2 regions of the Shewanella sp. ENK2 genome follow, and region 1 is predicted to be linked to the other one. Evidence: predicted binding sites of a transcription regulator. Region 1 holds the regulator's gene; the other holds the start of a gene.

Evidence for each region. Region 1 encodes LexA, which represses DNA repair genes until DNA is damaged. Its sites were predicted from a motif close to TACTGTATNNNNATACAGTA; they were not measured.
Region 2: a site for LexA is predicted at 2,673-2,692, ahead of ACGEDC_RS17680 (YebG family protein). Genes of this name have one in related genera too.

Annotation. Positions count from the first base shown of each region.
Region 1 covers NZ_CP171406.1:2,120,335-2,131,599, reverse strand. Annotated here, with positions in the region: gene ACGEDC_RS09475 (hypothetical protein) at 1-255, opposite strand, end outside; gene ACGEDC_RS09470 (VOC family protein) at 354-1,148, opposite strand; gene ACGEDC_RS09465 (HlyD family secretion protein) at 1,387-2,610, opposite strand; gene ACGEDC_RS09460 (hypothetical protein) at 2,607-2,951, opposite strand; gene ACGEDC_RS09455 (helix-turn-helix domain-containing protein) at 3,112-4,155, shown strand; gene mtr (tryptophan permease) at 4,190-5,434, opposite strand; gene plsB (glycerol-3-phosphate 1-O-acyltransferase PlsB) at 5,446-7,866, opposite strand; gene lexA (transcriptional repressor LexA) at 8,276-8,893, shown strand; gene ACGEDC_RS09435 (cell division inhibitor SulA) at 8,890-9,396, shown strand; gene coxB (cytochrome c oxidase subunit II) at 9,836-11,265, shown strand, end outside.
Region 2 covers NZ_CP171406.1:4,029,230-4,040,494, forward strand. Annotated here, with positions in the region: partial or broken gene ACGEDC_RS17665 (MlaD family protein) at 1-1,236, opposite strand, end outside; partial or broken gene ACGEDC_RS17670 (paraquat-inducible protein A) at 1,223-1,871, opposite strand; partial or broken gene ACGEDC_RS17675 (paraquat-inducible protein A) at 1,861-2,489, opposite strand; gene ACGEDC_RS17680 (YebG family protein) at 2,704-2,997, shown strand; gene ACGEDC_RS17685 (GAF domain-containing protein) at 3,016-3,474, shown strand; gene proQ (RNA chaperone ProQ) at 3,743-4,378, shown strand; gene prc (carboxy terminal-processing peptidase) at 4,401-6,515, shown strand; gene pepN (aminopeptidase N) at 6,610-9,165, shown strand; gene ACGEDC_RS17705 (DUF2835 family protein) at 9,306-9,521, shown strand; gene ACGEDC_RS17710 (DUF1302 domain-containing protein) at 9,837-11,265, shown strand, end outside.

The sequences.
Region 1 (11,265 bases):
GTGTTCTATTTGCTGTTTGATACGAGCAAGCCGAAACATACTGACTAAACCCCATAACATGATACTCGCACCGACGGCCATCATAACGTAAAGCACATTGGGGTTATCTAACATTGGCAAAGCCTCAAGCCTGTAGCCAACAACTATCCCATATAGACCTACCGCTAATAGCAATGTCCCAGGTAAATCAATTATTGCCACCAGCATCATTTTCTTTTGAATTTCAGCGAGTTTGTGCTCTTTCGTTTGCTGCATGCTGCTTCCTTGAGCTCTGTTGATTTCCGTGAAGGCTTTGCTAAACCATCAGCAAAGCATCATTAAGCTATCAAACCAAAAGCCTAAGTTAAAGCAGATTATCCATTAGCAACAGGTAAGCTTAATTTGATAATAGAAAACGTCCCACCTTGAGGGTCATCTATCACTGCAAAGCGGCCAACATCTGGAATATCAGTAGGAGGGACGCAAACTTTACCGCCCAATTCTTCTGCCTTTTGCGCCATCATGTCGCAATCATCGACACTAAAATACAACATCCAATGCGATGGCATATCACCAAACTCTTCGGTCATCTCCATCATACCGCCAACAGCTTGCTTAGCAACAAGCCACTGCACATATTCAGCAACACCCACTTCTGACATATCCACGGACTCAGTATCAAAACCCAAAACCTGACAATAAAAATTCTTCGACACGCCAACATTGCGGCACATGTACTCGACCCAACATAAGGTGTTTGGCTCAAAAGTCCGCTTGATACCTATATGTTCTATCGCCTGCCAAATTGAAAAACGAGCACCTTCAGGGTCGCGACAGACGGCCATTTTTCCAGAATCACCCACAGCATGTGGCCCTGCGATAATTTCTCCACCAGCATGCTGAATAGCTTTAACGGTTTCAGCGACATCATCAACCGCAAAGTACAACTCCCAATGCGTGGGAAGGCTGGCCATTTCTTTGGGCATTTGATACATAGCGGCAATATCATCTCCGTCTATTTGTAGCATAGTGTAATGCCCTTCTGGCATAGGCATATCATCAGGATGCCATTGAAATAACGCTTGATAAAATCCTTTTGCGGAATACCAATCATGAGTGGCCAGTTCCACCCAGCAAGGCTGACCTTGCATGTAGTGAGTCACATTCATAAACCTATCCTTGAAATGTATATTTGCTCAGTGCGATTAACGGCAAAGTTATCTGATATTCACTATCAAGACTAAAACTGACACTGCAAATATTTTGGAAATCATGTCTATAGTTAAGACCGTTTTAGTTAGCCTGTCGAGGGAATAATCAGTTTAATTTGCACCATAAAAAAACGCCCTCTTGCGAGAGCGTTTTTAACGCGATATACCATTCAAACTTTGGTTGTATAACCCGAGGTTATATTGACCAGATGTAGTATATTTGCGACTTCATTCTGATAATAATTCCACGTATCACATCTAAAAATGCGAGGAACTCAACAGGTTTAGCCGCCGATACCCATGCTAAGCCAACAGAGCCTACTGGAATATCAAAGCCTTCAGCCTCATGTAACTTTAAGCGCACAAAGTGATGCTTGTTATTAATGTTCTGCCCCGTTGTTTGTCTAACATTGTCATCACGAGCCAACAAACTACCTTGAGCTTCACCTGTTGCTTCAATAATCCCTTCAACTTCTGCATTGAAAATTTTGCTAGGATATACTGCTGAAGCAAACTCTGCCATTTGGCCAACTTTCACATTACGAATCGCTTGATGATTCACCCGCATAAGCACGTACTTTTCATCGGTATACATTTGGATACGAGGTGCGACCCCCACATACTGCCCTTCACGCATGATGAAGTTCGTTAAATAACCATCTGCAGGTGCAAAAACCTTGGTATTGTCCAAGTTCCATTGCGCCTGAGCCACATTTTCAAGTTCACTGTCTAAATCAGACTGACGGCTTTCTACTGTTAAGTGTGCTTTTTGAATATCTAACTTTGCTTTTTGTACTTGGGTATTCGATTTGGCAATTTGTGTCACATACGAATCCACTTTCGCTTGCGCTAAATCGACAGCCGTTTGTTGCTCATCTAGCTGACTTTCAGTAATGGTGTCAGCCACTTTACTGTTTTGTTCAACATAACGATTCATGGTGGTTTGCTTCCACACCAAGTCTTTTTTACTCGCATGCAGTTGGTTTTGATTAATCGCAACATCAGACTGCGCAGCGTGTAAAACTTTTTCAGCGATACCTATATCTTCCTTAGCAAGTGACAATGCAACCTTAGCTGTTTGTTGCTGCACTTTAGCCTTATTCAGCGCTATTTGATAAGGCTCATCATCTATCTCGTAGATTAATTGCCCTGCTGTTACTCTTTGATTAGGTTCGACATAGATACCTTTTACATTACCTTTAATTTGTGTCGAAGCTGGACGCAATTGAATATGCGGAGATTGCACAACAGAGCCGCCTGTAATATCCATAGGCGCATAGTTTAATAGTCCTACCCATACAAACAGTAACCAGCCAGCACCGCCTAAGTATGAAAAAGCTTTTGTGCCTTTATTCCAAGGCATACCTACCAAGCGTAAAATATAGATAAACAACGCCCAAACTGCTAAACCTTCAATCATGAGCTAATCTCCTCTTTTGCTGGAGTGGCGGTAACAGGCTCTTCCCGTTCATTCTCTCGCCAAATATCTCTGATCCTTCTTAATGCTTTACCACTATCAATAAACGCGACCATGACTGCTAACACCCAAACCCAATGCCAGATAAATCCTATCCATGTGAGCGCAGTAATCAGTCCTATTTGTTGATGTTTTTCTTTGTGAGCTTTATGAATCGGCAATTCGTGAACTTTCCAAAAACCGAATCCTGCGGCAGCGACAGCCCCGACCAATACAACTAAAGCCACACCATGAAGTGCAACATCAACTCCAGAATCGACGAATGGCATACTGAATAAACTCATAGTGATTGCACCTCTTGTTAACTTAGATGCTGCGTAGTGTGCACCCAATCGACAAAACCACAACACAAAGTAACCATACGTATCAATTATCAATGTTTTTTGATATATGTAGTTACTTAAATATCATCTACCGATCCCAAGCACTTAACGAGAAATTGACATGGCATTTGAAGTTTCATTTATTCGAGTTTGCTGTATTTTACCCGTGCTAAAAGGGGTTGAAGCCCACTATGGCATCACAGCACAGGATCTATCGATCCCTCAAAGCTTGTTGAATGAGCCCATGACATTAATCCCTTACTCGGAAGTATCAATGTGGCTGAGTAAGATTGAGCAATTATCGAATGTTCAAGATTATATGTTGACGCTCCAACACTACTTAACCGTCAACCAATTTAATATGCCTAACAACTGGTTCTTGGCGACTCCAGACTTGGCAATTACCTTTCGGCGCATTAACTATGCCATGGCTTGTTTTCATTCAGGTGCAAGTTACTACGGTGCTCAGTCGAATAAGATTATTAAATGGTGCTATCGCAATAACTATGTCAGCGGCAAAGCCAAATCCCATGACTCGCTCCGCATAGCCTTAACACTGCTAAATACCTGCAAGCACTTTTTAGGCAAAGACTTCACCCCGATTAAAGTGATGCTCAGTGGCCCCGCCATAAATCAACAGGAGAGCGAAGCAGTATTTGGAACCAAAGTGACCTGGAATGCGCCGCAAACCGAGATATGGCTTGATGTCGACTCCTTGATTAGCTCTGAACAACACTTTTTGGCCTCGCTATCCACCTCCCAACATATTCAGCGCAATAACAAAAGTAGTATTAGCCTCAATCAACTCGACTCATATTTAAATATGCCTCAACCCCATGACACGCCTAAAGTGCTTTATGAGCTGGTGAATTACATACGTTTTTATGGTTTACCCACATTAGATTCCCTTTCGGAATTATGTGGTTTTTCGAAACAACAATTACAGCGACGATTGCAGCGTAATGGCTTTAGTTTTACAGAGTTAATGCGCTATATCTTAGGAAATTTAGCAGTGAAATATATGCTTGAAGGCAAAGAGGTTAAAGAGATTTCGCAGCTACTTGGCTATGCCAGTGTACGCAGCTTCAGTAAAAGTTTTAGGCGATTACATCATCAATCACCGACTCAGTACGTTGAAAAATTGCATCAAAAAAGCCCTCAATAGAGGGCTTTTTTAGATTATCAATATTGCGTATAGCTTATCGATAAACAGGTAATAAATCAGCCATTGCCAATAAGTGACAAGCTGCTGTTAGCACACCAAAAAGAATCACTACAACCACTAACGGCGTACCACCAGGAACTCTAAAGCTATTCTCATCAGGGAACATTTTACGAGACTTATACGCCATCATCGCTGGCACAATAGCAGCCCAAATTGTCGCGGCAAGAGCGGCAAAACCAATAGCGATTAAAAAACCATCTGGGAATAATAAGCCTAAGATGGTTGGCGGTATAAAGGTCACTGCAGCAGTCTTGATTCGGCCATTAGCCGATTCATCAAAATCAAATAAGTCTGCTAAATAATCAAACAAGCCTAAGGTCACCCCTAAGAAAGATGACGCAACGGCCAAATTAGCAAACAGAGTTAACATGGTATTTAGCCAAGCACTGGACATCACATCTGACAATGCCGCAACCAATACGCCCATATTCCCACCTTGAGCGATAATATCGCTAAAATGACTACGAGGAATATTGCCCATGGTGGCAATTAACCAGCACGTGTATATCACTAACGCGATAAAGGTACCGATACAAATCGCCTTGATAATCACATTAGGCTGCTTGCCATAATACTTGACTAAGCTTGGCACATTGCCGTGATAGCCAAAGCTTGTCAGACCAAAAGGAATGGCAGCTAAAATATATGGAGCAAAACTCGCCTGTCCGTCAGGGACTAACAAGTTCACGGTTTCCACATCAATCAGCAAATTACCGACGGCTAAAAAGAAAGTAATGATCATCCCGCCAAGCATTACTGTCGTAATACGGTCGACCACTTTAGTGCTAATCATCACAATCGCAGCAAGCACAAGGGCAAAAACTAAGCCTGCAATACTTTGTGGTAAATGAATGCCCATACCTGACAAGGTGTGGTTCACAATAGAGCCACCACCACTGATATAAGCGTAAGTTAGAATATATAATACGAAGGTAATGGAAAGCCCATTAACTATCCGCCAGAATTGGCCTAATGTCACTTTGGTTAACGTGTCGAAACTGTCGCCAGGTTTAAAATGCAAGTTGGTTTCAAGTAGCATTAAGCCTGACACCAACATACAAAACCAAATACCGATTAGCATGGCAATGGAATAGCCAAACCACATACCAGCACTGACAACAGGAAGGGAAAACATACCGGCACCGACTGTGGTACCGGCAATAATCATAGCACCGCCTAATAATGATTTATTGTGCGGTTGTGATTGTGTTGAACTCATAAAGTTAGTGGTTACCCATGTTCCATAGTGACGCTATCTACTATGGTTTTACGAACAGATAAACGCAACATACCATTGGCATGGTCGCGAATTCGGATGACAGCAAACTGATTGTCATTACCCGACAAGTGCCCTAATTCTTTTAATTTTACACTCAAATTATTGTAGAGTTTTTTATCATAAAACTCTGGCGCAGTAATTCCGTGTAAAGCACCTAAACGCTGAGCTAATAAGTGGCTCGCGCTTTCTAGATCTGAACGTTCAATATCCGGTTTATAAGCCAATAAATTAAAGATAATCGCGTAACGTTGTAATGTCTCACTGACAGTTTCAGACAATAACATTAACTGGGTAATATTACTTTGATTGAGTTCAAACTCGTCTGTACCCGAAATAAGCTGTTGCTCAACAAATAAGTTTAATACGCTATCAATGTAAGCGGGTAAGTCTTCAATCCCCATAAACAACTCAGCCTTGAGTAGCGGATAGAAGTCATTAACGATTTCATGAATTTTTTGACGATTAAACTCTTCGTATTGCACCAAGCAACTCGCAATTAACGAAGGAACTGCCATTAAATGGATGATGTTATTACGGTAGTAGCTCATCGCAATTGCTGAAGACTCTTCAATCGCAATAATTTCACCAATTTGATCAGTGTGCGAAGTAAACTTTTTCAGTGATAGACATTGATCAACTAATTCACTAGCACTGCCTTGAGCTACTGAGGTGTAATCAGTGTAAGGCACTTCTTTCATCAATTTAAGATATAAATCTAGCTGACGTTCCAGCTCTGTGCGCTCTAATGCATTTTGTTCAGCGGCTAATAACACCATACTGGTTAACGTAACAGAGCTCGCAGCTGCTGCACTGTTAATGTTTGTCATCACTTTATTGGCTAATTGATTAACCCCAGGCGTTAACCATGTTGGTTTTTGCTCAGGATCTTTAGCCACTTCTTCACGCCAATCTGGCGACTGCTGATTTAAGAACTGCTGTACGTTAATTGGCTCACCAAAGTTAACGTAACCTTGTCCAAAGTTACCCAACTTACGCAATGCACCAAACACTTGCCATACAGATTCTTTTTGCTTTTTCTTACCACTTAATTCTTTATGATAAGTCGACACTTCCATGACATGATCGTAGCCAAGATACACTGGCACTAAGGTCACAGGACGCTCGATACCACGCAATACGCTGTTTACCGTCATCGCTAGCATGCCTGTTTTAGGAGCAAGTAGACGACCAGTACGTGAACGACCACCCTCAGTGAAATACTCAACTGAATAGCCTTTAGCAAATAGTTGATCTAAATACTCTCTGAATACTGCGGTATAAAGCTTATTACCGTTAAAACTACGACGGATAAAGAAGGCACCACCACGGCGGAACATTGGACCTGCTGGCCAAAAGTTAAGATTAATCCCTGCCGCAATATGCGGTGGAACCATGCCTTGATAATAAAGAATATATGACAGTAACAAGTAATCCATATGGCTTCGATGACACGGCACATAAACGATTTCATGACCATCATGATGCAGTTTACGAACTTGCTCCGCACTCTTGATGCTAATACCACTGTATAACTTGTTCCAAAGCCAAGTTAAGAAACGCTCAGCAATACGAATCAGGTTATCCGAATAGTCTGCTGCGATTTCATCAAGGTACTCAATGGCTTTTTCACGTGCCTTTTCTTCGGGTATTTTTTTGTTAACGGCTTCTTCTTGAATGGCACGCTTGATGGATTCTGACTTTAACAGCGAATTGAACATCGCTTGACGATTAGGAAGCTGAGGCCCTGTCATCACTTTACGTTGACGGCGAAAATGCACACGAGCCACACGGATAAGCTTATGCGCAATACTGACATCTGTACCGTGTTCATCAGCCATATAACGCAGCGACATGGCATTAGAAAATTGAATGAAGTTATGGCGACCTAAAAATAGAATCATTAACCATTTACGTAACCATGTTGGGTTTTCACGCTCAAAAACCGCAGCGGTCATGGTGTCGTCTTCTTTACCAGGGATACGACCCCAATATAGGCTTACAGGAACAAGCTGGATGTCGAGCTCTTTGTTCTTTTGGTGTAATTCGAGCAACTTAGTAAAGTTTGCTACAAATTTATCGCTACTATGGCGCTTACCAAACAAGGGTTTACGCCCTTCCACACACACAATTCTAGGGGTATTGAAACCATCAACATCTAACCGTTCATACGGACTTGGCAAGTTATATTTAGCTGTCATTTCATGTAAGGCAGCAATATCACTCAGCGACTCCGTTTTCATCACATAGACCACTGGCTTGTCAGGATCTAAGTTAAGGTCAGCGAACGGATCTTCAGGCACAACAACACTGTGTACCATTAATTTCTGAATCCAACGTAATGATTTAGCAATGATAGAATCTGGTTTTAGCATGGGTCTTCGCATTATCAACAACGATTTATTGCGCATAGGATACCAGAATATCATTCAGTTACACTAACCTCGGTAAATCTAGTTAACATTTAAGTAGCAAGTTTTGTTGGTTCTAACATCAAGTATCAATCACTTAGTAAGTAGCAAAACATTTAGGTACAGTACTGTATAAATAGACGGTATCCAGTACTTTTTGGCTTATTGCCTTAAGTCATAAATAATAAAACACACTAATTTACCGACGACCCACAAAAACAATAAACCACTGATTTAATAACCTTTAAATAACTAAAAACTTCGATAAAAATTCATATCTATTGCTTTATCAGCAAAAAATGTTGGTTAATACTTGCGCGACCAAAGATACTGTATATAATGACAGTCACTGTATAAAAAGACAGGAATCAACATGAGACCTTTAACGCCACGACAAGCTGAAATTCTAGAATTAATTAAATGCAATATTGCCGAGACAGGAATGCCACCAACTCGTGCAGAAATTGCCACTAGATTAGGCTTTAAAAGTGCTAATGCTGCAGAAGAACATTTAAAAGCACTCGCTAAAAAAGGTTGCATTGAAATTATTCCAGGTACCTCTCGCGGTATCCGTATGGTCCAAGAAGAAGAGGAAGTCGAAGAAGGCTTACCACTGATTGGTCAGGTTGCGGCTGGTGAACCAATTTTGGCGTTAGAACATGTTGAACAATACTTTCAAGTTGATCCTGAAATGTTTAAACCCAATGCTAATTTCTTACTACGTGTTCGTGGCGACAGTATGAAGGATATTGGCATTATTGAAGGCGACTTATTAGCGGTTCACAAAATGCAGCAAGCTAAAAATGGTCAAGTCGTTGTTGCCCGTGTTGATGATGATGTCACTGTGAAGCGTTTTGAAAAGAAAGGCAACGTTGTTTATCTGCATGCAGAAAACGAGCAGTACTCGCCGATAAAAGTCGATTTAACATGCCAAAGCCTTACGATTGAAGGGCTCGCTGTTGGCGTTATCCGTAATGGAGGTTGGTTATGAACACATTAATAGGTAATGCACCACGTCACCCAGGTTTATGGATGGACATGGCATCAGCAGCTGCGCCAGTAAAGCAAGGTATCGAAACCAAACAAACAGCTAACCAAGGGTTAACTGAATTAACTCAGCTATGCGGCCAGTTAGCCGTATTAAGTCAACAAGGGCGATGGATTGTACTGATTAATCCGCCTCACATTGGTTACAAACAAATTCTAGCGAACGCCAATGTCAGAATGGACCGTGTATTACTGGTTCACACTAAAGATGAAGTCGAAACACTGTGGGCAATGGAAAAAGCACTCACAAGTGGTACATCCAGCGCAGTCATTACATGGACAACCCCATTAGATGCTCGTGATAATCGTCGCATTCAATTAGTCGCTAAAAGCGCCTTAGCGCAAGGTGTCATTATTGAAGATGTAAATACTCACTTACGTGATGACCAATTAAACGCCAGTAATCCTGTGACTGCAACCCAATTGAATTTATCTGCATTTCACTAAAGTCTATTTGCTAAAAAAGCCCTTCATTTCGGTGACGGGCTTTTTTTGCGCCTTTTTTCAGCAAATTAGATGATAAAGTGATCTTGATCAATATTTAATCTCCAAGTAATGTAGTTAACAAGGGAGTAACATTTATTGACCTCTCTTAGTGGTAAAAATGAACATAAGTGATAAAACGCTGTAAAGATTGTGCTGGTACCATGCGGTATAGAAAGCCTTGAATAAAAAGCGTCAATTTAAGAATTGAAAAGTTCAGTATTAGGTACAAGTGTGGCCACCAAAACCCAATAGAATAATCGAGTATTAATACTCACTGCCACCGTGTGCTTTGAAGTGATCAAACTTTTTCGGGAATAGAAAAGTTTGCATAGAGCAGAGTATTACTGTGTGACTTTTCCTTGTTGTTATTGCAAATCGCAATTGGCAGAGGAGTAGTCTTGTGAAGCGATTGTTGTATGGATTAATGGTGCTGTTTTTTGCAGTGCCGCTTGCAGCGGCTGATATGCCGCTTAACATGACCCAAGGGGTAACAGAGATCAGTGGTAAGGTTTACGACCTCCATATGATCATTCTTTATATCTGTTGTGCTATTGGTGTTGTGGTATTTGGAATCATGATTTACTCCATGATTTATCATAGAAAATCAAAGGGTGCAGTACCTGCTGATTTCCATGATAGTACCAAAGTGGAAATAGCATGGACTGTCGTGCCGTTTCTTATCCTCATTGGTATGGCAATTCCTGCCACAAAAACCCTCATTGCTATGGAAGACCCAAGTGATGCGGAGTTAACTATCAAAGTAACCGGCTCTCAATGGAAATGGCATTACAGCTATTTTAATGAAGACGTCGAGTTTTACAGTTTACTTTCCACCCCTGCCGATCAAATTACTGGGACAGAAACGAAAACTGAAACTTACCTACTAGAAGTCGATAAGCCCCTCGTTCTGCCAATCAATCGTAAAGTACGCTTTTTAATGACTTCAGATGATGTGATTCACTCTTGGTGGGTTCCTGCATTTGCGGTGAAAAAAGATGCTAACCCAGGTTTTATTAATGAAGCTTGGACCAAGATTGATAAGGTTGGTACCTACCGAGGCCAATGTGCTGAGTTGTGTGGTAAAGACCACGGATTCATGCCGGTGGTAGTTGAAGCCGTTTCTGAAGCAGACTTTGAGCAATGGCTAAAAGATCAAAAACAACTAACTGCTGATGCAAAAGCCGCGGCCGAAGCGTCACTGTCGCAAACCCTGACCTTTGATGAGTTGATGGCTCAAGGTGAACAAGTTTACATGGGCCGATGTGCCGCTTGTCACCAACCAAATGGTGCAGGATTACCTGGTGTATTCCCATCTCTTATCGGCAGCCCAATCATTAAAGGGTCAGTTGCTGGCCACATTGATATTGTCGTCAACGGCCAGCCTGGTACTGCCATGCAAGCCTTCGCGAAACAGCTTACTGCAACAGAAATTGCAGTTGTTGTGACCTACGAGCGAAACGCTTGGGGTAATGATTCTGGTGATGTGGTTCAAGCTGCTGATGTGAACTCTGGTGGGGCACCTAGCGATGCAAGTGATAAACCAACGCCTGTCACTTTGCCTGCTGAGTTACCAGCGACACAACCTGAGGTAGAACAAGTGGTTGCTGACGTCGTTGAAGAAGCAACACCTGACGTTGTTATGGATGACCTATCTATGGATGAGCTGATGGCAATGGGTGAGCAAGTTTACCTCAGCAGCTGCGCTGCATGTCACCAAGCCGCTGGTACAGGTTTACCTGGCGCTTTCCCTGCATTAGTGGGCAGTCCGTTAGTCATGGGGCCTGTTGAAGGACACCTTGAAGTGGTTATCAATGGCCAACCTGGTACAGC
Region 2 (11,265 bases), 1.9 Mb from region 1:
AGGCATCTGTTTAAATCTAACTTCTGCGCCTGCAGTTAAGCCACTGTGCTCATCAGAAGTCAGTTGTATTGTGAGCTTTTGCGCTTGAAGCAAATCTGGCGCTTCAGGTTGTAAAGTAAATAGCTCTGGTAACGCTTGGTCACTGGTGCCTGGGAGCACATTGACGACACTCCCAGTTAATAAACGTGCTGCATGTTTCACACCTTCAAGCGAAATGTCGGCACCAGCAATCCAGAATTGGCTATCGGCATTTAATAAGTGCTGATATTGCACATCAAACTTGGCTAAAAATTTAACGCCGGATTCAGTCAATTGAGTTTGATGAACTTTACCCACCTCAACGCCACGATAAACCAGCGCTGAACCTTGGTTTATCTCATCTGCATTTTCGGCGGTAAGTACAAATTCAATCCCTTTAACTGCACTTTCTTCATCAGGGTAAAGTACGTAGGTATCGCCACTAACTGCTTTGTCCGCTTTTGTATCTGAGTTGAAACTGATCCCGCCAGCGAGTAATGATGCCAAACTTTCGGTATTCACCTTAATTCCTGACATAGAGGCATCGATTTTGAGCCCTGAGACATTCCAAAATTGTGACTCTTGATTGACCAAGTGTGCGTATTGCTGCTCGATAAAGGTACTGATAGTAATGGTATCACTATCGATTAACCGGTAGTTAACCACCTTGCCGACTGGCACTTGGCGGTAAAATACCATTGAGCCGACATCAAGGGAGCCTAGTGTTGAAGTGGTAAGGTTCACAACTATGCCTTCTTCATCATTGGGGATCATCGTAGGGGCTTCTGTTAAAGCAACAAACTCTGAAGCAGAACTGCCATCTCCTGGCTGAATGGCAATATAGTTACCTGAAAATAAGGTATCTAATCCTTCTATCCCTGTGATACTTGCTTTTGGAGTCACAAGCCAAAACTGGGTATTTTTGTTTAAAAATGGATCAGAGCGATAATCCATAATGATTTTAACATTGACGCCAGAAAGGTCTTTATCAATGCTGATATCGGTGACTTTACCGACCGTTAATCCCTGATATTTAACTAGGGTTTTACCGATATCGATACCGATAGCACTAGGGAAGTGCACTTGAACTTCAATTCCCGACTCTTTGATACTTTTAACACCTAGCCAAGCCCCTAATACCAGGGCAACAATAGGAAGTAACCAAATCGGAGAGAAAAGTTTCTTTTTAACGACTTTTGGTGATTCAATTCGTGTCATTTTTTTGTCCAAGCGATCCCAAAGTAAACGTGTATCAAGCACCTTAGCTGCCAATTGAGTCAGTAAGATAACGAGTGCAAATGCGGTTGCTGCCGGAGCGGGTTTAGCATCTAAAAGTTGACCCATATTGACTACCGCAACTGTCAGTGCAATAACGAATAAATCCAACATAGACCAACGGCCAATCCATTCAATAATATGAAACCCCACCATGAGCTTCTTTTTGAAACTGGTAAGTTAAAACTAATCGCAGTTAAATATATCGCTAGTCCAGCAATTTTTAGCCATGGTACTAAAATACTGGCGGTGAATACGATAATGGCAATAGGGATCATATCCGAATGCACTAAATGTACTATCCCAGTAAAAATAGTATCGTAAGTCACTTTGCCTTGGTTTGTGAGCATAGTGATCGGATAAATATTGGCTGGTATTAATAAAATCGCTGCAGTAATTAATAACGCCCAGCTTTGTTGCAAGCTCTGTTCATTACGAGGTTGTATTTTTGATTCGCAACGGCTGCAATACCCTTGCTCAATAGGGTTAATGTTGCGACATACCCCACACAAGGTCATACCGATATCTTTACCTTGCTGGTAATCATTGCTTTTAGCTTGTTCTATTTTATTCGTCATGAGTCAGCTTCCACATATGTTCCAGATTATACTCACGTTGCAAAAACAAAATAACCAAAAATAACATTCCGAAACAAAAAGTTCCCATGCCTAAATAGATATCCGCAAAGTCAGATAAATTGAATGCGGCCACCAAGAAAGAAATGACATAAATTTCTAACATTGATAATTGGGTGAGTAAGGCTTGGTTTTTCAGCAAACGCCGATAGGTTCGTTGCCAAAAATAGCTGTGTAAGTTGCTTTTTACGATAATGATTTGTAGCAATATCGACAGTATCAATAAGCCAGGAGCAATCACTGCTGAGGCAATAACTGCAACAGCGACAATCCAATAACCTTGTGCCCAAACTGCGATGGCTGTCTCGTAGACAGTCGTTGCACGGATGCTACCCAAAAAATGGATTTCTAAAACGGGTAAAAAATTAGCTGGAATAAAAAAAGTAGCGCAGTAATACACAAAGCTAGCATGCCGTTAATAGAGCAATATGGCACATCATAGAGTGCCGTATGGCAGCGAGGACATAGGGCTCTGACATTCGAAGGTAGCGCACGGCGCTGAACTGCTAAGTCACAAGAGCGACATAAAACGATGCTCTCTTGATTTACATTTTTTGGCATATAAAGCGCAAACCATCCATCTATATAATTAAGAGCTCTAAATTACTGAACAATATCTGACTAAAGTGCACAAAATATGGCTTTAAATAGTCAAAACGTCAATTATTCAAGATACAATAAAAGCAGATAATACCAGAATAATCAGAATACTTGCATCAGAAGTTAGTTCTATGACACTCTATGCACTGTATATAAAAACAGTAAGAGGTTAATCATGGCGGTAATTACAAAGTTTGTCGTGGTAAGAGAAGGGGTGGAAAAGATGACATTTACATCTAAAAAGGAAGCCGATGCCTATGACAAAATGCTCGACATTGCTGATAACTTAGTTCCTTTTATTACTAGCGCTGAACTCGAAATTGACGAGAATAGTGTAGAGAAGCTTGCTTTTTACTTAGCTTCTAATAAAGATGAGCTAGCTAATTTATTAAAAGGCGTAGTAAAACCTAAGCCAGCTGCCAATAAAGCAGCCACGAAAAAAACTAATAAAAAAGCGCCAACAGAATAAAATATTTTAGGAAGTAGAATGAAAGCTGAGTTTTATGACACATTGAACCGACAAGTATTAGCATTAATGGAAGACGAAGATGATCTTATTGCTGGCATGGCAAACTTTTCGGCGTTGTTAAACGATAATTTAGACAATATAAATTGGGTCGGCTTTTACATTAAAAAAGCAGACCAATTAGTCTTAGGTCCGTTTCAAGGTAAAGTTGCCTGTACTCGTATTGTGATAGGCAAAGGAGTTTGTGGGACAGCTGCGGCACTAGATCAGACTCAACTTGTTGAAGATGTACACCAATTTGAAGGGCATATTGCTTGTGATGCAGCCAGTAATTCAGAAATCGTTGTGCCAGTTCATAACGGAAATGATGTGTTTGCCGTGCTCGATATTGACAGTCCATTGTTGAATCGTTTTGATGCAGACGATCAAAAAGGTCTCGAAATCTTAGTAAAAAGCTTCGAATCTTGCTTATTTGCTTAATTTGCGAACAAATAATCTAAATTGCAGGTCGCAATCGCTGTGATGCGCTTTATAATACTGAGCTGCACGCATTAACTACTGGAAAATTTATTTACTGTAAAATTGCAGCTAACTAAGTTAATTTGTTAGGGCATGTTTCAATTGCTTTAGCAATCATGTAGGAAGTGCTAATTTGAACGTTAAGCAAGACTCTGTTTAACGAAAGACAAACGACTGTACTAGCCAAGAAAGCTATTAACCAGTCCCCTTATATAACGTGGAAGTAAAAATGGAATCAACAGACAAGTTGACCGACACCAACGCAGTTTTAGCGTATTTATATGAAACTTTTCCTTTATGCTTTATTGCAGAAGGTGAAACTAAGCCATTAAAAATTGGTTTGTTTCAAGATTTAGCTGAAAGGTTGGCTGATGATTCTAAAGTAAGTAAGACACAATTACGTGTTGCACTTAGACGTTATACAAGTAGCTGGCGCTACCTTAAAGGCGTTAAAGCTGGCGTACAGCGTATCGACTTAGATGGCCAAGATTGTGGTGAGCTTGAGCAAGAGCATATTGATCACGCTCAGCAAACTCTAAAAGAAGGCCAAGAGAAAGCAAAGGCGAAACGCCAAGCACAAGCTGCAAAAGCAAATCCAAAGAAGCCTGCTAGAAAAGCACCTTCAGCAAAAACTGCTCCAGTTAAGAAAGACCGTCCAGCAAAAGCGAAAAAGCCTGCTGAACCAAAAGTTAATTATGTGCCAGCAAAATTTGACGAGCTTAAACAAAAACAACGTGTTAGTGTGAAGTTAGGGCAAAATCCAGTTGCCGGCGTTATCACTGATATCAAGAAAGAAGATGTCCATGTACAACTTGATTCTGGTTTAGTCGTTAAAGTACGTGCCGAGCATATTTTATTATCGTGATCATTTAAGGAGTAACTTGTTGATGCGAAAACTCTCTTTGGCTGCGTCGATTGCCACTTTATTTGTCGGTTTTTCGGCTTGGGCAATTTCACCCACTATTCAAATCAACGAGTTACCCAAACTTGAGCAAGAGCCTCAACATAAGGTTGCGAGTAAAAGAGTAACGAATTTATTTACCCGTTCTCATTACCATCGCTTTGAACTTGATGATGCTTTTTCTAAGCTCATTTATGACCGTTATCTGCAACAGTTAGATTTCAGACGTAATGTGCTTACCCAAGCTGATGTTGATAGCTTCAAGCAGTATCAAACTCAGTTTGACGATATGGTCAAAACGGGCAATATCGCTCCTGCCTTTGATATGTTCTCTTTATTGCAAAAACGTCGCTATGAACGTTTTGCCTATGCGTTAACTTTACTTGATAAAGAATTCGACTTTACCGAAGCTGGTGATGCTTATGAGTTTGATCGTGAAGAAGCTGCTTGGCCAAAAGATGAAGCTGAACTTAATGAGCTTTGGCGTCAGCGTGTTAAATACGATGCATTGAATCTTAAACTTGCTGGTAAAGACTGGGAAGAAACAGTCGAAGTGCTCGGTAAGCGTTATAACAATGCTATCAAGCGTCTGAGCCAAACTCACAGTGAAGATGTATTCCAAGGTGTGATGAACGCCTTTGCGCGTACAGTAGAACCTCATACAAGTTATTTATCTCCTCGTAATGCTGAACGTTTCCAAATGGAAATGAACCTAAGCCTTGAAGGCATTGGTGCTGTGTTACAGATGGATGACGATTACACTGTCATTAAAAGTCTTGTTGCTGGTGGCCCTGCGGCCAGTAGTGAAAAACTATCACCTGAAGATAAAATCATTGGTGTAGGCCAAAAAGACGGTGAAATTGTTGATGTTATCGGCTGGCGATTAGATGATGTAGTTGAATTAATCAAAGGGCCAAAAGGCAGTGAGGTTAATTTACAAATACTACCTAAAAAAGGTGGCGCTAATGCGAAAACTTTCGAAGTAACTATCATTCGAGATAAAATTCGCTTAGAAGACCGAGCTGCAACATCTAAAGTTGTTGAACCAACAGAAGGTGAGTATGCCAACCGTAAGGTCGGGGTTATTCAAATTCCTGGTTTCTACATGAACTTATCTGTAGATGTTGAAAAAGAAATTGCCAAACTGAAAGAAGATAACGTCGAAGGCATTATTATTGATTTACGTGGCAATGGCGGCGGTGCGTTAACCGAGGCTACTTTGCTTACCGGATTATTCATCGATATGGGCCCAGTGGTTCAAATTCGTGATGCCAATGGCCGCGTAACTCAAAACCGTGATAACGACGGTAAGAGTGCTTACAACGGTCCACTAACAGTAATGGTCGATCGCTATAGCGCTTCAGCTTCAGAAATTTTTGCTGCAGCACTGCAAGATTACGACCGTGCACTCATTGTTGGAGAAGCAAGTTTTGGTAAAGGTACTGTGCAACAACACAAGAGCCTTGGCCGCATTTACGATATGTATGAAAAACCAATTGGTCATGTTCAATACACTATCGCAAAGTTCTATCGTATTAATGGTGGCAGTACTCAGCTTAAAGGTGTAACTCCTGACATTAAATTCCCAAGTGCCTTAGAGCCGGGTGAATATGGTGAATCTGAAGAGAAAAACGCCTTACCTTGGGATAAAGTGCCAGTTGCGCAATACGGAACACTTGGCAATATCTATCCTGAGCTGATTACCAAGCTTGATACTAAGCATAAGCAACGTATTAAAACGGATGTCGAATTCGGTTATATTTTTGATGATATAGCAGAATTTAAAAAGCATCATAACGATAAGACGATTTCATTAGTTGAAAGTGAGCGTATTGCATCACGTGAAGAAGACGAAAAACGTATTCTTGATCGTACCAATGAGCGTCGTGTTAAGAATGGACTAGAGCCTCTTGCATCTCTAGATGATGAAGATGAAGAGTCAACTGAGACTGAAACAACTGATGTTGCAGAAAGCGAAGCCGCTGAAAGTGAAACAGATGCGTCAGATGAAGATGAATTAGAAGTGCCAGATGCGTTCTTAGAAGAAACAGCATTAATCACTTTAGATATGGTTGATGCTAAAAAACTAGCTGCGAAGTAATCATTATTTCGCCAGAAAAAAACGCGCTTTAAGCGCGTTTTTTATTAAGTAAAATTTATCGCATAATTTGCTAAGTGTTATTCAAGGATTATTTATGACTCAAGCTCAAGCAAAACACCTAAAAGATTACCAAGCACCCGCTTATACCATTAGCCATATTGATTTAAATTTCGATTTAAAGGGCAATGAAACCACAGTTGTAGCCACCAGTAAGGTGCAACGTGTTGGTCAACATACCGAAAATTTAATCTTGGTTGGTGAGCAAATAAATTTACAGTCTGTTTTGATAAACGGTGACAAAGCTCAATATCAAGAAGCAAATAACGAATTAGTGATTCAAACGAACCTTGATGACTTTGAATTAACCCTAGTGACCTTACAAGATCCTGAGGCTAATTCTAGCCTAGAGGGCTTGTATATGTCAGATGGCGCATACTGCACCCAGTGTGAGGCCGAAGGTTTCAGAAGAATTACTTATTTCTTAGACCGTCCAGATGTCCTTGCTATTTATACTGTGAGAGTTGAAGCGGACAAAACAGCATTTCCTTTCTTGTTAAGTAACGGCAACCTTGTCGAGAAGGGAGATACAACTGCAGACCGTCATTATGTCCGCTGGGAAGATCCATTTCCAAAACCAAGCTACCTTTTTGCGCTAGTCGCGGGTGATTTTGACTTATTAGAAGATAAGTTTGTTACTCGTAGCGGCCGCGAAGTCAAGTTACAGGTGTTTGTCGATAAAGGTAATTTACACAAAGCTAATCATGCAATGGTATCACTGCAAAAGTCGATGGCATGGGATGAAAGCCGTTTTGATTTAGAATATGACTTAGACATCTATATGATTGTTGCTGTTGACTTTTTCAACATGGGCGCCATGGAAAATAAAGGCTTGAATGTCTTTAACACCAAATATGTATTAGCTGACACAGCAAGTGCTACCGATGAAGATTATCATGGTATTGAGTCTGTCGTGGGTCATGAGTATTTCCATAACTGGACGGGTAACCGTGTCACATGTCGTGATTGGTTCCAACTAAGCCTTAAAGAAGGCTTAACTGTATTTAGAGATCAAGAGTTTAGCTCTGACTTAGGTTCCCGTGCGGTTAATCGTATTCAAGCAATCCGCGTTATGAAAAATCAGCAGTTTGCTGAAGATGCAGGCCCAATGTCGCATCCAATTCGTCCTGAATCAGTTATTGAGATGAATAACTTTTACACCGTGACTGTTTACAACAAAGGTGCTGAAGTCATTCGCATGATGCACACCATTTTAGGTGAGAAAAATTTCCAATTAGGCATGAAGTGCTATTTCGAACGTCACGATGGACAAGCTGTGACTTGCGATGACTTTGTTAATGCAATGGAATCAGCGAGTGGTATCGATTTAGGTTTATTTAGAAATTGGTACAGCCAAGCAGGTACCCCGGTTGTTAGCGTGACAGACAGCTTTGATGCCGATAAAAAGCAATATCAGTTAACAGTTAAACAATCAGTGCAATCACAAGGCGAGAAAGGCAAATTGTTGCATATACCTTTCAGCGTAGAATTATTAGATGCAGAAGGTCAGTCGATAAATAATCAAGTGTTGGCAGTCAAGCAAGCTGAGCAAACCTTCACCTTTGATGGTATTGAGTCAATGCCAGTGCCTTCATTACTGCAAGATTTTTCAGCGCCAGTGCGTCTAGATTATGAATTTAATGTCGATCAATTAGTGCACTTAACTCGATTTGCAACCAGTGAAGTCGCTCGTTGGGAAGCATCTGTTGGTTTATTCAGCCAAGCGGTTTGGCAAAATGTAGCAAGCCTTTCAGCAAAAGAATCAATGCATCTTGACCCAAGAGTTATTGAAGCGATTCGAGGCGTAATTTTAGATGAGAATATCGATAAAGCGCTAGTTGCTGAAATACTTGCTTTCCCAACAGCTGCGGCGCTTATTGAACAAGTTGATACGGTAAACTTAGATGCTTTACAAGCTGCTAGAGAGTTTGTTGTAGATGAGCTTGCTGAAGCTTGTTTAGATGAATTAGTCTCGCGTTATCGTTCATTAATTACTGAAGATAACCCTGCTGGACGTGCATTTAAAAACATGTGCTTAGTCTTGTTGTCTCGAGTGTCTTCTGAATATGAACTGTTAGTGACTGAACAATATAAAGCAGCAGCCAATATGACGGATAGCTTAGCAGCACTTAAAGCCGCTGTTTCTGGTCAATTAAGCTGCAAAGATGCATTAATGCAAGATTTCGAACAAAAATGGTTATCGACTCCGTTAGTGATGGATAAGTGGTTTAGCTTACAAGCATCTCAAAATACACCAGAGGTACTCGAGGTTATCAAATCACTGACCAAGCACGAAAGTTTTAGTTTTAATAACCCAAATCGTGTTCGTTCTTTGATTGGTTTCTTTGTGGCGGCAAACACTTACCAATTCCATGAGGCAAATGGCTCTGGGTATGAGTATTTGACTGATATTTTAATTAAGTTAAATGAGCTGAATCCACAAACGGCAGCAAGAATGATAACGCCACTGATTCAATTCAGTAAGTTTGATCTCGAACGTCAGCAAAAAATGAAACAGTGCTTACTTCGCTTAAAAGGCTTACCTAATTTATCAAAAGATTTATTTGAAAAAGTTGAAAAAGCCCTCGCTTAACCATTAATAAATTACCACTGATAATGTGATGTTATCAGTGGTAATCTTCATATTAATTACTTCAATTACCGAGTGACAATACCTGTCAAATTAATTAGCATTACCTTTCATATCACAGCGCCTAGAGTTTGTTTCTCACCATGCAATTTACTTTTACCATGTATATTAGTTTTGAAGACTTCCTTCCTTATTACCGAGGCTATGTAAAAAATGTTGAGGTGAGGGATGTAAGAGGCAAACTATTACACATTAATGGTAAATATTTCAGACCATTTGTTACCACTTCTGGTATTCAAGGTCAGTTCGTTTTGCAACTGGATGCCTCTGGAAAATTTATTTCTCTAAATAAAATTTAGAGTAAATACTTCAAACGTTCAATTGATTTTAAAAAAGTAAATTAGCTAAGTCTTGTTTCAATTAACTTTCTGATTTTATTTGTTATTTATTAACTAATATCATCTAGTAGTCAATTCGTGTGATCTAATTCAAATAAAGTTCAGTTTAATCTCTCAAAAAATCTCCTAACTACACCAATTCGTTAACAAATTTTCTGTTTTTTGAACTTGCTCAATGATGTTAATTGCTGTAACAATGGTGTTGCCTGCAGGCTAACAAAATGTTGGTTCAAATCCTATAACAACGAATCCGGCAGGTTACGGAGAGAAGCAAAAATGAATATTGTTAAAAGACGCTTTAACAAGTCGGCACTCGCTTTGGGGGTGATGTCGGCATTGACTTTAGGGATGAGCAGTAGCGCTAGTGCTGTTTCATTTGATTGGGGTGAAGTACGAGGCACTTTCGATTCTACTTGGACAGTCGGGGCTAGCTGGCGTGTGTCTGAGCGTGATTGGGAAGGGCAAATCGGTAAAGTTAACCAGCCACAATTTGATTGGTCTGGTTATTCTGCTTTTGGTGCGCCTTTTGGCCAAACACCAAAGTACACCACTTCTCAAATCTGGAGCCAACCAGGCTCATATTCAAGTAACAATGACTTAAGTAATCTACTTTATTCTCAAGGTGATACCACCTCAGAAATTTTTAAAGGCTTACACGAGTTATCGTTGGAATACAAAAATTATGGTTTATTCGTTCGTGGAATGTATTTTTACGATCGTAAATTAAACGATGGTGATTATGATTTTAACGATCCTCTTACTGGTAACGAATTTGATCCGTGTGAAGATGACCGCGCATCAGAAGTTCAGTGTAAAGATGTTCGCTTATTAGATGCCTTTGTTTACGCTAACTGGGACTTTAATGATGGCCAAAACCCATTATCTGTTCGTGTTGGTAACCAAGTGGTTTCTTGGGGCGAAAGCACCCTAATTCCTCATGGCATTGGTGTTATTAATGCTGTGGATTTAAACATTTTGAATGCACCAGGTGCAGAGCTTAAAGAAGCGTTCCGTCCACAAGGTATGGTGTGGGCTTCTTTGGGTATTACAGATAATTTATCGGTTGAAGCTTATTACCAATATGACTGGGAGCCAATTTGGGTACCTACACCTGGTTCTAACTTCGCAACCAATGATTTTGCCGGTTTTGGTGGTTATGCCCAAAATGCTCAATTAGGTTTTAATGCCAACCCAGACATTAATATGGAATTTTTAATGTCTGAGTATTCTGCTTTATACGGTGCTGCAGCTGCTGCTAACTTCGACCCAGCTTATGCCGCTTATATGGTGCCATATGCGACTAAGGTTGCATTAGTACAAGATGAAGCCAAGCCAAGTGATGATGGTCAATATGGTATCAAGTTAGGTTATTACGCGCCAAGTTTAGGTGAAACTGAATTTGGTCTGTATTACATGAATTACCATAGCCGTCGTCCTTTAATTAGTGGTACTGCTTCTAACTTTACTTCTGAAGCGGTTGCTCGTGATTATGGACGTTTAGCAGCAAGTGGTGGTGAAATTGACCGTGAATTGCTGTTAAGTATGGAAACCTTCACTAAAGCGCAAATTGTTTATCCTGAAGATATTCAACTTTATGGTTTCAGCTTTAACACTTTAGTGGGTGATACTTCGGTTGCGGGTGAAATTGCTCACCGTGTTGATGAGCCATTACAAATTGATGACGTAGAGTTATTGTTTGCTGGTA